Regions from separate parts of the Providencia sp. PROV_01 genome, predicted to be linked through region 2. Evidence: predicted binding sites of a transcription regulator. Region 2 holds the regulator's gene; each other region holds the start of a gene.
What was found. Region 2 encodes CRP, which controls carbon source genes, mostly activating them, when cyclic AMP is high. Its sites were predicted from a motif close to ATGTGANNNNNNTCACAT; they were not measured.

Region 1: rbsD (D-ribose pyranase) is a predicted target of CRP. The motif match lies at 3,676-3,693, and genes of this name have one in related genera.
Region 3: udp (uridine phosphorylase) is a predicted target of CRP. The motif match lies at 1,797-1,814, and genes of this name have one in related genera.

Annotation. Positions count from the first base shown of each region.
Region 1 covers NZ_JBRFKD010000002.1:456,597-462,194, reverse strand. The annotation lists gene rbsB (ribose ABC transporter substrate-binding protein RbsB) at 1-670, opposite strand, end outside; gene rbsC (ribose ABC transporter permease) at 689-1,651, opposite strand; gene rbsA (ribose ABC transporter ATP-binding protein RbsA) at 1,648-3,162, opposite strand; gene rbsD (D-ribose pyranase) at 3,170-3,589, opposite strand; gene ravA (ATPase RavA) at 3,872-5,389, shown strand; gene viaA (ATPase RavA stimulator ViaA) at 5,392-5,598, shown strand, end outside.
Region 2 covers NZ_JBRFKD010000002.1:698,905-704,502, forward strand. The annotation lists gene ACU696_RS03965 (hypothetical protein) at 1-781, opposite strand, end outside; gene crp (cAMP-activated global transcriptional regulator CRP) at 921-1,553, opposite strand; gene ACU696_RS03975 (OsmC family protein) at 1,910-2,311, shown strand; gene ACU696_RS03980 (phosphoribulokinase) at 2,402-3,271, opposite strand; gene ACU696_RS03985 (YheU family protein) at 3,449-3,667, opposite strand; gene ACU696_RS03990 (hydrolase) at 3,664-4,647, opposite strand; gene ACU696_RS03995 (LysE family translocator) at 4,749-5,354, shown strand; gene murP (PTS N-acetylmuramic acid transporter subunit IIBC) at 5,432-5,598, opposite strand, start outside.
Region 3 covers NZ_JBRFKD010000002.1:924,341-929,938, reverse strand. The annotation lists gene ACU696_RS04860 (tyrosine-protein phosphatase) at 1-676, opposite strand, end outside; gene udp (uridine phosphorylase) at 951-1,709, opposite strand; gene ACU696_RS04850 (GntP family permease) at 1,999-3,375, opposite strand; gene denD (D-erythronate dehydrogenase) at 3,386-4,345, opposite strand; gene ACU696_RS04840 (DeoR/GlpR family DNA-binding transcription regulator) at 4,409-5,176, opposite strand; gene otnI (2-oxo-tetronate isomerase) at 5,189-5,598, opposite strand, start outside.

The DNA.
Region 1 (5,598 bases), 240 kb from region 2:
TTAACGCCCCTAATGCCATTTCATCGTTTTGTGCAAATACAGCTTGAACAGCTGGATGTGCCGTTAACAAGTTTTGCATTACGTTCAAGCCTTTTGTTCTATCGAAATCAGCCGGTTGGCTCGCCAGTAAATTGAATTTGTGCTCTTTCGCACCGGTGTTAAAACCTTCACCGCGCTCACGTGCGGCTGATGTGCCTGAAATGCCTTCTAATTGAATAACTTTAGACTCACTGCCTGTTTTTTGTGCAATGTAGTCAGCGGCCATCTTCCCGCCCATGCGGTTATCAGATGCGACATGGCTGACAACTTCACCTTTGTTAGCCGCTCTATCCAAAGTAATTACAGGTATATTCGCTTTATTCGCCATTAATATTGAGTTACCCACTGCATCTGAATCTGTTGGGTTAATTAACATTAATTTTGTACCGCGAACGGTTAAATCTTGTACGTTTGCTAATTCTTTGGCTGGGTTGTCTTGAGAATCTAAAACAATCAGCTCATAACCGAGTTTATCCGCTTCTTTTTGTGCGCTGTCTTTCATCGTCACAAAGAATGGGTTATTCAATGTAGAAATTACGAGTGCAATGCTATCTTTCGCCATCGCATTCACACTAACCGTTGCACTCAGTGCAACTGCAGATAATAACGTTGCTAGTTTGTTCAGTTTCATAATAATTTTCCTGTAGGGTTACTTTTTATTATCAACAAGTACAGCAAGTAAGATGACGACAGCTTTAACAATCATCTGGTAGTTTGACGAAATACCTAATAAGTTTAATCCATTGTTTAAGAAACCAAGGATAAGCGCACCAATCAATGTTCCGACGATACGCCCCTTACCACCAGCAAGGCTGGTACCACCAAGTACAACCGCAGCGATAGCATCAAGTTCATACCCATTACCTGCCATTGGCTGAGCTGATGATAAACGTGCAACTTCAATGACACTCGCCAATGCCGCTAGCAGTCCACATAAGGCATAAACCACTATTTTAATGCGGTCGACATTAATACCAGAAAGACGGGTAGCCGCTTCATTCCCACCAAGTGCGTAGATGTAACGACCAAGGCGAGTATGGTGCAACATATACCATGCCGCAGCAAAAACGATGATCATTAACCAGACTGGGGTAGGAATACCAAATGGGCGGCCAATACCAAACCAACCAAATAAGTCTGCGTTATCACTAAATCCTGTATTGATAGGACTGCCGTCTGTGTAAACTCGTGTCACACCGCGCAGTAGTAGCATCATGACTAAAGTCGCAATGAAAGCTTGGACTTTTCCTTTTGCAACAATCACTCCTGTACATGCACCGATAGCGGCACCGAGTGCTAGTGCTCCCGCAACAGCCACTAATGCGTTAACTTCAGCCCCGACCATTGAGGCTGCAACTGCTCCCGTTAAGGCTAATAAGGACCCAACAGAGAGGTCAATTCCAGACGTTAAGATAACTAATGTCATTCCAACGGCCATAATGGCATTAACGGAGGTTTGTTGTAGGATATTGAATAGGTTATTAACCGTAAAAAAATTCGGGCTTAATGTTGATACGATGGCAATCAAAACTAATAGTGCGATTAATGATTTTTGCTCCATCAGCCATGCTTTGCTGAACCAACGTTTTGATGATGCGGTAGTTGAACTCATACTGATAACTCCTGAACTGAGCCATAATTTTTACCCACGGCGGCTGCCATTAAGGCTTCCTGCGTCGCGTCTTTGGCTGAAAATTCACCACTGATATGACCTTCGTGCATCACCAAAATGCGGTCACTCATTCCTATTACTTCAGGCATTTCTGAAGAAACTAAAATGATACTCAGCCCTTCTTTTTTAAATTGGTTAATTAATTGATAGATTTCTTTTTTAGCACCAACGTCTACACCGCGAGTTGGCTCATCAAGGATCAGTACTTTTGGTCTTGTCATCAAACCGCGCGCAATGGCCACTTTTTGCTGATTACCACCAGAAAGATTGCCAATTATTTGGTCCATTGACGGGGTTTTAATATTGAATAACCGAATGAAATCGCTAACGGTTTGCTGCTCTTCCCCATGCTTGAGGCTTCCTCCCACACGACTGAAATAACGTAATGCTGTCAATGACATATTTTCTTTCACTGACATACCTAATACTAATCCATCACGTTTACGGTCTTCTGAAATATAAACAATGCCATTATTCAGCCCGTCTTGTGGTGTTTTCAGTGTTACGAGTTTGCCTTCCAGTTTTATCGTGCCCGATTTTTTTGTCGCCGCGCCGTAGATGATTTTCATCAACTCTGTACGCCCCGCGCCCATCAAGCCAGATACGCCTAAAATTTCCCCGCTCTTCAGGGTGAAGTTGGCATTTGTTACACCAGGCCCAGATACGCCTTCAAGTTGCAGCCTAATATTTCCGGTTTCTACCTCAACTCTTGGATACTGGTCTTCAAGTTTACGACCAACCATCATTTCAATGAGTTTTTCTTCTTCTAATTCACTCACGGGTTTCTCACCAATAAACTGGCCATCGCGAAACACCGTTACATCGTCGCAAATTTCAAAAATTTCTTTTAAACGATGGGAAATATAAACAATACCGCAGCCTTGAGCTTTTAAGTCTTCGATAACTCTAAATAAGGATTCTGTTTCTGTGTCGGTTAGCGCATCTGTGGGTTCATCCATAATAATGACTTGTGATTGAAAGCTCAGGACTTTAGCGATTTCCACCATTTGTTGTTCGCCGATAGAAAGCTCTGCAATAGTTTGATGGCTATCATAATCAAGGTTAAGCCGTTTAAGCAGTTTGTCAGACTCACTGAACATTTTTTTCCAGTCAATTTTGCCAAACGCATTAACATACTCTCGACCAAGAAAAATATTCTCTGCGATGGTTAATTCAGGTATTAAATTAAGTTCTTGGTGGATAATCCCTATTCCTGCTTCTTGGGAGCTTTTAGGGCCATTGAATGCAACTTCTTTACCTAAGTAGCGGATTTGACCAGCATCTTTTTTATAAATACCCGTCAGCACTTTCATCATGGTTGATTTGCCAGCCCCATTTTCCCCCACCAGCGCCATGACTTTTCCTGGGTAGACATTTAATGTTGCCCCATTAAGGGCTTTTACCCCTGGAAATGATTTATCGATCCCGATAAGTTCTAATAAAGGTTGCATAATCACCTCAGAAAGTCACACCAGAACAAAGAATAATGTTAGCGAACGGTGAACATTCTCCGGTACGGATCACCGCTTTACTGTCATGAGTCAGCTGTTTAAAACGTTCATGGGTGCAATAAATAATTTCAATCGTATTATTTTGGGTGACTTCTAACTGTTGTAAGTGAGCTAAAATAGCGTCTTCCATTTGTGGGTTAATGGTACTGATTTCCTCAGCTAGAATGGCTTTTTCGACTTGCATCTCTTGAGTAATGACACTTAAAACTGACATGAAATCGGGTAAGCCTTGAGTAATGGCTAAATCAATACGCTCCGTTCCTTGAGAAATAGGCAAACCTGCATCAGCAAGCGTTATTTGGTCCGTATGACCTAACTTGGCAATTACAGAGGTAACGTTGGCATTAAGTAAAACACCCTTTTTCATTTTTCACCGCCATTCTAGTAAGCGAAACGTTTCGCTCATGTAATCATAGTAAAGATAAGTCACAACTCAATATTGATGGTTGATATTTGTGATCAATATCGAAACGTTTCGTTCGCACTAGAAAAGCTTAAAAACAATAACTTATTGAATCACTTGTAGCTGAATCGTTTTTTCTTATTTATTGGGGCATGTCAAAGAAAAATGGAAAAATAGGTCGCAGTATGTAATAAAAGAAATTGATAGTTTTGATATCAACACCTCTATTAATAAAAGGAATGAATAATGCAGCTTGCTGAACGAATTGCCCAACTAAGCAATTACCTTGAAAGCGGTTTATATGAACGCCAGCAGGCTATTCGTTTGTGCTTATTAGCCACATTAAGCGGCGAAAGCGTATTTCTATTAGGCCCTCCGGGTATTGCCAAAAGCTTAATTGCACGAAGAATGAAATATGCTTTTCGTCATGCGAATGCTTTTGAGTACTTAATGACACGATTTTCAACACCCGAAGAAATCTTTGGCCCTCTTTCAATACAAGCGTTAAAAGATGAAGGGCGATATGAACGTTTAACTAAAGGTTATTTACCTGACGCTGAAGTCGTATTCCTTGATGAGATATGGAAAGCAGGCCCTGCCATCTTAAATACTTTATTAACCGCGGTAAATGAGCGCAAGTTCCGTAATGGTGATGAAGAAAAATCTATCCCGATGCGGTTATTAGTAACGGCATCCAATGAATTGCCTGATGCAGATAATAGCCTTGAAGCGCTATTCGACAGAATGCTAGTACGTATTTGGCTGGATAAAGTGCAAGAAAAACAAAATTTTCGCGCACTATTAACAGGAAAATCATCACTGAATGAATCTCAAATGCCGGAACATTTAAAAATCAGTGATGAAGAATACCAACAGTGGCAACAAGAAATACCCAAAATTACGCTACCCGATCACTGTTTTGAATTAATTTACCAATTACGTCAGCAACTAGATGCAACAGACAAACAGGTTTATGTTTCAGATAGGCGCTGGAAGAAAGCGGTTTATTTATTACAAGCAAGTGCTTTCTTTAATGGTCGTAATAGTGTATCTCCTCTAGATCTTGTGTTATTAAAAGATTGCCTCTGGCATGACATGCAATCTATGAATGCGTTACCACAACTATTACAGTCATTATTACAAGAAGATGGCTGGCAGCAGCGAAAGTTGACTCGAGAAATAGAGCAGATTTATCAGCAATGGATGTCATCGACCCAAGACCAAAACAACCAAGATGCATTTAAAGTCAATAAAAACAATGCGATGTTTGCTCGTAAAGCGTCATATGTATTGCCCGAAAATATCAGTGATGGTCGAATTACCCTATTTTTACATCGTCCACTGCAACTACATAATATGAAAGTGACTTTTGTAACTACTGATAAAAAATCCCTGATAACGTTCTTAAATAAAGGAACGACACTATCCGCTCACCTAAATGGGATTGGTTTTGCACAAGACATTGCCGCTGAGGTGAATAATTTAAACCAGATACAGTTATTAGATATAAGTCATCAATCATCTACTTTATATATTCAAGATAAAGCCTCATCACTCACGCCAAATACAAATAATCAAGAATGGCTAGACAAGCTAGATAAAATTCAAGGAGAAATTCAAGCCGCACGCTATCAGTTTGAAAAACAGCAGCCCAACTTATTTATTGAATCACACTGGCTTGCAGATATTGAACAAAGCTTCATGAAACTCACAGAGAAATTAAACCAATTACGTAACCAAATCACGGGTAAAGTGGCTGAATAACGATGATGAGTTTAGCCACACTAGAAATGCTGCTTTCAGTTAATGAAGGTCAATTAATCGAGGAGATAATTATCTCTTTGTTAGCAACCCCTCAATTGGCGGTCTTTTTTGAAAAACACCCTAGATTAAAAAAAGCGTTACTAAAAGATTTATCCGGTTGGAAAAAAGATCTCAAACAGCGTATGCAAGATGCGCTTGTTCCTGCTCAA
Region 2 (5,598 bases):
TCTGTGTGGTAATTTTACTCGATAAATTATAATGTTCTTTTATTCGTTGTGCTCTTAGTAATGATGACTTTGTTTGCGGTATATTTCCCTTGAACTCAAAAGTGGTTTTTGGCAAAGAGGTGATTCTTTGATTAGGCCGATTTTCTTCACAAATTTTGTAATGTATATAAACTAATTTCTTATTAAATTTGCTTTCTGTTTTATATTTTATACCCACGGAAGGTAGTGTGATATGACGAATAGACTCTTGAATGATTTGTTTTTTTAAAGGAAGCATTGAACCATTTTTATTAGTTAGAGGTTTAGGTAATACAAATTTTTTTATAATCTCTTTTTTTTCTTGTAGACTTTTATTGTTAATGCCAGGGATTCTAATATCGCGATATAAAAAATCAGCATATTCAGCATTTTTTTTGGGGAGTTCTTTGTATTGGTCAAGAATAACTCTATTTTCTTTTATTAATGAGTCTGTACTTTGCTCAGAAAGAAAAGTAGATGAATATTTTCCGTATAGCTTAATTTTCAATTGATTGACTTTTTCGTAAAATTCACCAGTGCTTAAACACTTAATATTATTGGTTTCTTCTAAGTCGCTCTCATAGGCGGAATCAATACTCTCAGTGCTACAGGTACGAGTTGGTTTTAGCTGGTTATTCGTATCAAGTGGACTTTTTTTCAGTGAAGAGGTAATCGTAAAAATTTTTTTGATGAAATCATCGGAATTAATGATTTTTTTGAAAATCGTCGGATTACCCGATAAATAGTCTAATGTAATGGTCATAAATATTTCCCTAATTAATAAGATAATAATTATTATTCTATAAGGGGAAGTGATAAAGAGAATATAAAGAAGCGATTTTATTAGAATTTAATATGATAAATAAATAGCCCAGCCAAAGGTGGCCAGGCTGAAAGGTTAATTAACGAGTACCGTAAACAACAATGGTTTTACCATGTGCAGAGATCAGGTTTTGGTCTTCTAACATTTTTAGAATACGGCCGACTGTTTCACGGGAACAACCCACGATTTGGCCTATTTCCTGACGAGTAATTTTGATTTGCATACCGTCTGGGTGTGTCATTGCATCAGGTTGTTTAGCTAAGTTTAATAGCGTTTGAGCAATACGGCCTGTAACGTCTAAGAATGCGAGGTTACCGACTTTCTCAGATGTTGTTTGTAAGCGACTAGCCATTTGCGCAGAAAGGCGCATTAAAATATCAGGGTTTACCTGAATTAATTGACGGAATTTTTTGTAAGAAATTTCAGCAACTTCGCAGGCTATTTTGGCTCTAACCCACGCAGTACGTTCTTGCCCTTCTTCAAATAACCCAAGCTCACCAATGAAATCCCCCTGATTCAGGTAAGAGAGGATCATTTCTTTGCCTTCTTCATCTTTAATTAAAACAGCCACCGAACCTTTAACGATATAGTAAAGGGTTTCTGCTTTCTCACCCTGATGGATAAGAGTGCTCTTGGATGGATATTTATGAATATGGCAGTGTGACAAAAACCATTCAAGAGTAGGGTCTGTTTGTGGCTTGCCGAGAACCATTAGCGTTATCCTCTGTATGTTATTGCAGCCATTCAGAAAAACATACTAGAAAGGCTGGCTTTAAAGTCACTAGCTTAGCATATTAATTTGCCTTATATACCTTTAAATAATCTAACAGCTGATTGCTTCAGCGTTTTTGATTGCTTTGGGTAACGCAAATTGATATCAACACTATAATATGATCAATTAAACCGTTGAGTTTTGATCTTAATCCTATCAACTAAGTATTGTTTGTAGCATATCCAATAAAGAAAGTCTTCCCTGTATCGCTTCAGCCAAATAAAGTTGATATAACATTCATTGTATCTATGGAACAATGTAGCCTTTAAACCGATTTCATTTCAAGGGGAAATATAATGGAAGCAAGAGTTAAGTGGGTTGAAGGACTTTCTTTTCTAGGGGAGTCTGCGTCTGGGCACCAAGTGATGATGGACGGCAATGCAGGTGATAAAGCTCCAAGCCCAATGGAAATGGTGCTAATGGCTGCGGGTGGTTGCAGCGCGATTGATGTCGTTTCGATTCTACAAAAAGGCCGCTATGATATTACGGATTGTGAGGTGAAATTAACCTCACAGCGTCGCGAAGAAGCCCCTCGTTATTTTGTGAAAATCCATTTACATTTTATTGTAACAGGGAATGAATTAACGGAAAAAGCGGTCGAACGAGCCGTTCAACTTTCTGCTGAAAAATATTGTTCAGTCGCATTGATGTTAGAGAAAACCGTTGAAGTCACACACAGCTTTGAAATAAAAAGCTAAAAATAAATTTAATTTTTATTGGTATATTTGAATTAAAAGATGCTTACCTTAATTAATGATAAGCATCTTATTTATTAATCAAAAAATAATTTAATTGTTGTCCTTTTGATTAATTAGTTTTTCGACTATTGGCGCCATAATTAATTCCATGGCTAAACCTAGTTTTCCTCCGGGGACGACAATTGTATTCATTGCAGAAATGAAAGAGCCAGATATCATTGATAGCAAATAGGGGAAATCAATTTGCTCTAGCCCACGAAAGCGGATCACAATAAAGCTTTCATCTTGTGATGGAATGGCTTTAGCCGAAAATGGGTTGGAGGTATCTACCGTCGGAACGCGTTGAAAATTGATGTGAGTGCGAGAAAATTGTGGCGTGATGTAATTAATATAGTCACCCATAGAACGCACGACAGAGTCCATAACGGCTTCGCGGGAGTGCCCTCGCTCTGTCGTATCACGGATTAATTTTTGGATCCATTCTAGGTTGACTATAGGGACAACACCGACAAGTAAATCAACATGTTGTGCGACATTATGTTCCGGTGTGACAACACCGCCATGTAGCCCCTCATAAAACAAAATATCCGTTTTATCTGGCAGCGGTTCCCAAGGGGTAAATGTCCCGGGCTGCAAGCCATAAGGTACCGCTTCATCATAAGTATGTAGATATTTACGGGATTGCCCACAACCCGTTTTTGCATAGTCGACTAAAGTTTGTTCAAGCAAAGCAAAATCATTCGCTTCGGGGCCAAAGTAACTGATGTGCCGGCCTTGTTCTCTGGCTTTTCGGATAGCCATATCCATTTCAGGGCGTGTATAGCGGTGAAAACTATCCCCTTCTAATGTTGCAGGCTGGATATTTAATTGATGAAAGACTTTACGAAATGCTTGGCTAGTTGACGTTGTGCCAGCCCCGCTTGAACCGGTGATAGCAATGATTGGGTGCTTTTTAGACATCGTGGACTCCCTGTGCTGCGCTTATAAGCACTATTTTAATCAATAGTGCATGAAGCGGATTAACGGGTGTTAGGGTTGTGAGCCTTATTTGATGGTTTTACGACATGATTATGTTGGAAAACACGCAACTTTTTTATGACAAAAGATGACGTAAAAATGAACCATGGAATAAAAACATCATACAGAAAAACTTCCTTTAGGCATGAAATTAACCGATTCATGCAATTCAGACCAGACTAGCACAATTTCGCCAGAAACTAACTGCCGTTTCACATCGTTAACCTTATCTTGCAGGCTTTTTTCATGGGAGCCGTAGTCGGTTCCCTCACGCAATACGTAGCTCTCAATCAGGTTTTCCAATGTTTCAGGCTCAAGTTCTTGCCAAGGAATAATCACATTATTTCCTTATCTAAATAAGGGGTTAGCCATTGAGGAATACGGCTTTCTAACCACATTTGCGGTTTTCTCAATGTACCGCTCACAAAGCCGACGTGCCCGCCATGTTCTGTCATTTGGTATTCCACATTGTGGGGTAAAAATGATAAATCAGGAACAACTTCAGGCGCCATAAATGGGTCATCTTTGGCGTGAATAATTAACGTTGGTTTAGTGATATAAGCTAACTTGGGTAATGCACTGCATTTTTGATAATAATCTGTCGCATCATCAAATCCATGAATACGAGCAGTAATCACATCATCAAACTCACGGATCCGCTTAAGCTGCTTCAATTGTAAGAGGTTTAAGGGTAATGAGCCTGGATAACGGACTAATTTCCGGGTGGCATTGCGTTTCAAGCCATTTAGTAAGTAACGTTGATAAAACTGAGAAATGCCCTTTTCCATGCGTAAAGAGCAGGCTTCTAACATCAAAGGAGCAGAAACAACAACACCCGCATCGACATCTGCATTTTGGCCACTTTCAGCTAAATAGCAGGCTAACATATTGCCACCAAGAGAATAACCAACTGCAGCGGTTGGCGCATCACCGAAGGTCTGTTTTAGCCAACGAAGAAAATAGCGGGCGTCATTTGTTTCTCCTGAATGATAAATTCGCTGTTGGCGATTGGGTTCACCACTACAACCGCGAAAATGCATAATCACACCCAACCAACCATGTTTTTGGGCAGTTTCTAGCATTCCGTGAGCGTAAGGGCTTTTAAAATTACCTTCTAGACCATGGAAAATCACTAATCGTGGCTTATGCGCTGCTAGCTCGGGTTTTTCACTCCAAGCGAGATCGATAAAATCGCCATCAGGCAATTCAAGCCGTTGCCATATAGGTTTGATTTTCGGTGTTCTACGGAAAATCCTTGGCAGTAATGTTTGGAGGTGTGGATTTTTAGCCCAACTTATTGGACGAAAGTTTTCTGACATAGCCTTATTTTTATTTAATGGAGACTCTTGTGAGTCACATAACATACTGTTATTTTTTTGTGATGCAAGTAAACAAATTTGAGTTTGAGGCTAAATTATAAATGACACTGGGGCTGATTTTTTCTCTTTTTACGTTTTTATTCATTGCAGCAGTCACACCCGGCCCTAACAATATGTTGCTAACGTCAAGTGCAGCAAACTACGGTTTTCGCCATACGATTATATTATGCCTTGGTATTATGTTAGGCATGCAGTCCATACTTTATCTTTCTGCATTCGGTATTGCTGCACTTTTATTGCTCTATCCTGCGATTCATATCGCCTTAAAAGTCGCCGGAAGCATCTACCTGTTATGGCTCGCATGGAAAACAGCGACGGCAAATTATGCACCACTGAAGACGAATAGCGAAGTTGCGAAAAGCGTGACTTGGTATCAAGGTGGCTTATTGCAGTTTTTAAACCCGAAAGCATGGATGATGGGTTTGGGAGCCGTAGGGGGATTTAGCTTACCCGGTGAGTTATTTACTCAATCTATTTTAATGATGAGTATCGCATTTGTGGTGGTTAACTTAGTGGCGGGTTTAATCTGGATGGGGTTTGGTTCATTAATCAGCCTATTTTTGCGTAGCCGCCGTGCTTGGTTTATTTTTAACTGGGTAATGGGGATTTTAACGGCTTTGTGCGTTCCCCTGATTTGGTTGGAATGATTTTCTGATAAAAGTGCAGTTTATATGACTCATCAAAAAGCAGCCCATGGGCTGCTTTTTACATGTAAGGGAGGCGATTAGTCTAAATCGACGTTCTTAGTTCCGAAAAAATAAGTAAAAATAAAACCGAATAAGTAGGATGTGAATAACCCGCCCACATAAACTAACATTCCAGGGAACACCCCATCAGCTGACGTCATCATTGGGATAGCGACTAAGCCAGAAGGGCCAAAGACGGTATTCA
Region 3 (5,598 bases), 230 kb from region 2:
GTGCTGTTCTCAAGAAGTCTTCACGTACCGAATAGACATACTCAAATTTTTTCACGATGCTTTCGTCCATCGTTTTTGCATGCTCTTCAAGTAAGTGTTTGCGGTAAGGTGCAAGTGTTTCATTAGTCAGTAAGTAATCTTCCATTACGGTGTCTAAATCTGCACCTAAAGCAAATAACACCAATGCGGACCCGACGCCCGTACGGTCTTTTCCTACAGCACAGTGTTGTACTATGCCACCTTTTTCTGGTTGTTTGAGTAAATTGACCAATTGATGATAAGCGGGGTTGTTCAGTGGTAACAATTCATATAAACGAAACATAAAGGCTTGCGGATCAAATTGTTCCAATATCTCTGGCGTTAATTTATCTAAATTTGCGGTGACTTCTTTGGCTAACGGATTTGCTGGCGCATGCACATAATGCGCTCCTTGCCAAATGACATCAGGCTTATCTAAGATTTCAGCTTCATCACGATAGTCAATGATTTGGAAAAGATTTTGTGAACGCAAAACCGCTTCGTCTTCCTGTGTTAATCGGTCTAACGCACCGGAACGAAACAGGACACCGGGCTTAATTTTGCCACCGTTAGCAAGTTTTTTACCACCGAGATCACGAAAGTTAATACCGCCCTTCAAAGGCAGAACAGAAGGATGAAGATAAGGTGTTGTTGACATAATAATTCCTTTTCGCCCTATAGCTTTCATTCCAGTTAGCCATAAAATAAACGTAACCTGAATAATTTAAGGGCACATAATATTGATAATTGTTTTTATGACAATAACAGATCTAGCAAATAAGAGGATCAGAATATTTCCTGTAAATTGATTAGTAATTGCCAAATCTATCGAGGAAATAAAGAGAAATGAAAAGTGGATAAAGGGACTAAGCCCGCTTACTTTTTGTCCACAACCGAGTGAAAGTCAAGTAAACGGGCCAGTAAATCAGGGACTACAGTAAGCGGCGAGCAGCTTCAACCACAATACTTAATACGTTACCTTCCGTTTTCTTCAGTAACGCTTCATTTGGAATTTCTTGTTGGGTACGATTCACGATAACACCCGCAACCATACCAGCACGTAACCCTTTACTACTAGAACACATAGTCAGCAATGTGGCTGATTCCATTTCATAGTTCATTACGCCCATGTCTTGCCACTCTTTCATCGAACCTCTGAAATGACGCATCACACGGCCAGTATAGGTATCATAACGCTCTTGACCTGGGTAGAAGGTATCAGATGATGCAGTAACACCAACATGAACGGTCGCACCTGCATCTTTCGCTGCGGCATAAAGCGCATTAGTACAGTCAAAATCAGCAACAGCTGGGTATTCTAATGGTGCGAAGTGTTGGCTAGCACCGTCTAGGCGCACTGCCCCAGTTGTCACCAGAACATCACCGACATTGATATCTTCTTGGATTGCACCTGTTGTACCAATACGTAAGAAAGTACGGATACCAAGCTGTGCAAGTTCTTCAACTGCAATTGACGTTGATGGACCACCGATACCGGTTGAACAAACAATGACAGCTTTTCCGTCAAGCTCACCACGCCAAGAGGTGTATTCACGTAATGACGCAAGGTGTACAGGGTTATCCATCAGACGTGCAATTTTTTCAACACGGTTAGGATCCCCAGGAACAATCGCTACGGTCGCACCCTGTAAGTCACTTTTCTTTAAACCTAAGTGGAAAACGTCAGACATTTCAAACTCCTTTACACAATGGCATCATTAAATCAGTCAATACTGATTAATCGTTATTTGTAATATAGCGAGAAAACGATATTTTTTTAGTGATGAATATCACTTTTAATGAAAGCAATAAAGGATTGATTTCATTGTTTAGTGACTTGAATCACATAAATTCATGAATTTTATTTCTCTTTGAATTCCATTGCCATCAGTATAGATGAAAGTTTGGCATAACGACAAAAGCGCCCCTAATTGCTGGGCGCTTTGATTATTTGGCAGAACTAAAACTGATAACGCTATGTTAGAGAATCACATCAAGAACGAGGACACCAACTAGGCCTATCGCCCACGCAATGGTGGTCGGAATAGACCAAACAATCATTTGTTGTTTAACGTCCTTAATTCCCATCATTCTGTTCACCACCCAATACAGGCTGTCGTTGAAGTAACCGAAGAACAGAGACCCCATGGTTGCCGCTTGCGCCGCGACCAATAAGTTAATATCCGGTATTTGGCTAATGATTGGCGCAGAAATAGATGCTGCGGTAATCATTGCTACCGTACCTGAACCTTGAATCAAACGAACCAATGTCGCGATGATAAACGGAATCAATACTGGTGTAATCGGCAGATTTGCAACATGTTCAGCAAGAATATTTCCTGTGCCACTATCACGCAGTACCGCACCTAATGCACCACCCGCTCCCGTAACTAGCAGGATAATACCCGCTGCTTGTAAGCCTTCTTCCATACGGTCGATGACTTCTTCTTTTGTTGCTTTTGGCATTAATGTGTAAACAGAGATCAACACACTAATTGATAATGCAATAATTGGTGCGCCTAAGAATTCAAATGTTTGGAAATACCAATTACTTTCCATACCTTGGAAAGATTCTGTTTTGAGAATTAATCCATTGATAGCATTGATAAAAATTAACAAAATAGGTGTGATAATCGGTAAAAGCGATAAGAACAGGCTTGGTAATGGCTTATTCGCTTTTTCTTCCATATAACGAGCGTGAACTTCTTTCAGGTCTTCACTGCCCGTTTCATCTGGCATAAATTCAGGGTACTTAGTCCCTAACCATTTTGCGTAAAACACAATACCGATAACACAAGGGATAGCCAGGCTCATACCCGCTAGGATCATGGCGCCAACATCGACACCAAAAATCCCTGCCACGCCTAAAGGCCCTGGTGTTGGTGGAACGGTATGGTGTGTCACCACTAGCCCACCAGCGAGTGCAACGCCTAAAGTTAGTATGCTACGTTTACCATTTTTGGCTAATGCTTTTGCCAATGGGTATAAAATCACAAAAGCAGAGTCAACGAAGATAGGAATACTAACAATATAACCCGTAATCGCTAACGCCCATTCTTCACGCTTTTTACCTAACCATTTGATAAAGCTATAAGCGATTTGTTCAGCAGCACCTGAAACTTCCAGCACCCTTCCCATCATTACCCCGAGTCCGATAACGATACCGATGCTACCGAGTGTTGACCCAAAGCCTTTTGTAATGACTGTCACTGTCTCTGCGGCAGTCAAACCACCAGATACACCAGCGATTGCCGCAGCAATTAGCATAGCTAATAACGCATGAACACGCGTTCGTAATACTAAAAAGATCAGGACAAATATGGCCACTGCGAGGCCAATAACAGGAATATAGGACATAGGCTATCTCCTACTTAGACGAGCCGTGGTGAGTGATAAACGAACGGATCGCATCACCAAACGAGCCATCTGCACGGAAACCGAGATCCAATGCACGGCTAATATCAAATTTACCCGGCCAGCTCGCCACAATGCGGTTAATAGCTTCATCTGGTTCAAAACGAATAAGATCCACCGCTTCTTTGCCTGCAACATCACGCAGGGCATCAATCATGCCTTGAACAGTAACCGTAATACCTGGTAGGTTCACAGTGCGAGATTTACCGAATTTCTCAGCAGGGATACTGACCGCATGAATAAAGTTGTTAATCACGGTTTCAGGGCTAGATAACCATAGCGCAAGGTCAGGGGAGACAGGGCAAACACTTTCAACCCCATTTAATGGCTCACGAATAATGCCACTTGCGAATGAAGACGCCGCTTTATTGGGTACACCAGGACGAATACTAATGGTGGGTAAACGCATCACACGGCCATCAACAAAGCCTTTACGTGAATAGTCATTGACCATCAGTTCACACATCGCTTTTTGAGCGCCATAGGATGACTGTGGGTTAACGACACACAAGTCTGTGATGACATCCGGTAGCTCACCACCAAACACGGCAAGAGAACTGGTGAACATAAATTTGATTGCTGGGTTCTTGGCTCGAGCGACTTCCAATAATTGGCGAGTAGCTTCGAAGTTAACCTTCATACCCAAGTCAAAGTCACTTTCAGCGTGACTACTTACGATAGCGGCAAGGTGGAAAACCACATCGGTTTGTGCATCGATCAGTTTATCAGCCGCGCCTGCTTGCGTTAAATCTAACGCAACGCAACTGACTCTGGCATCTTCAACCGGTGATGTAGGGCATTGAATATCGGCTAAAACAAGGTGGTCAAATTTTAAACCCTGGCTATTTTTAAGCAAAGCAGCGGCTAGCTGCTGGCCCAGAAAGCCTGCGCCACCAGTAATAATAACTTTCATTGTAATTCTCCTTGCTATAGCCTTTTAGCTGGCTATGCAGTTTTAGGTAAGATTATTTATGTTTTATGTCTTGATTAAATGAAGTTTTATGTTTTGTTCTGTTATCCGCTGCACCACATCAGCTGGCAACTGGTCATCGCAAATGATGTCGTGCAATTGATTCAATGGGCAAACACGAAACATGCCATATTTGCCGAATTTGCTACTGTCTGAAACCAGTACACAGCGACGGGCAACATCCAATAGCGTTTGTTTTATCTGAACTTTTTCTTCATGTGGGGTAGAAACCCCGTGCTGTAAATCCCATGAGCTAGTGCTGATAAAAGCAATATCAACATTGAGTGTTTTCAGCATCATCGCAGCCGTATTTCCTACACTAGAATGGTTACGTTTATCCACCAATCCCCCGGTGTGGTATAGGTTTAGCTGCGACTTATTCATTAAGTACTGCATAATCGAAAAATCATTAGTGACAATCGTTAAATTAAAACGCTCACCGAGTACGCGCGCTATCTCAAAAGTGGTGGTTCCTGCATCGAGATACACCACTTGCCCATCTTCAACTAATGAGCTGGCAAACTGACCAATTTCACGCTTATGGCGATGATGCAACCGCGCCTTTTCACTCCAAGGTAGCTCTTGGCGCAACACATCATTTAACTTAACGCCACCACTGATACTGAGTACCTTCCCTTCTTCTTCTAACATCCGAATATCACGTCGCACTGTCATATGAGAAACATTCATTAGCTCAACCAAATCACTGATCGATACGGTTTGATGTTCATGCACGTAACGGTAAATAAAATCACGACGCTCAGAAGGGAGCATAGGTTCTCCTAATTATGAATTTGCTTGTTTAAGCCAGCCTAATCCATCTTCGGTGCGGCCTGCAGGATGGTATTCACATCCTAACCAACCCTCATAACCCATTTCATCCAACTGCTTAAAAATCCATGGGTAATTGACTTCACCGCTATCCGGTTCATGACGATATGGGACTGACGCTATCTGAATGTGACTAAATTTACCCCATAAACGCTCAATTGTTTTCAATAAATCACCTTCCATAATTTGGCAGTGATATAAATCCAACTGGATAAATACATTTTCACGATTAATTTCAGGTAGTAATGCTTCCGCTTGTTTTTGCGTCGTCAAAAAATATCCAGGCATATCGCGGGTATTGATGGGTTCGATAAGCACACGAATACCGTGCTCAGCCATCACATCTGCCGCATATTGAATATTTT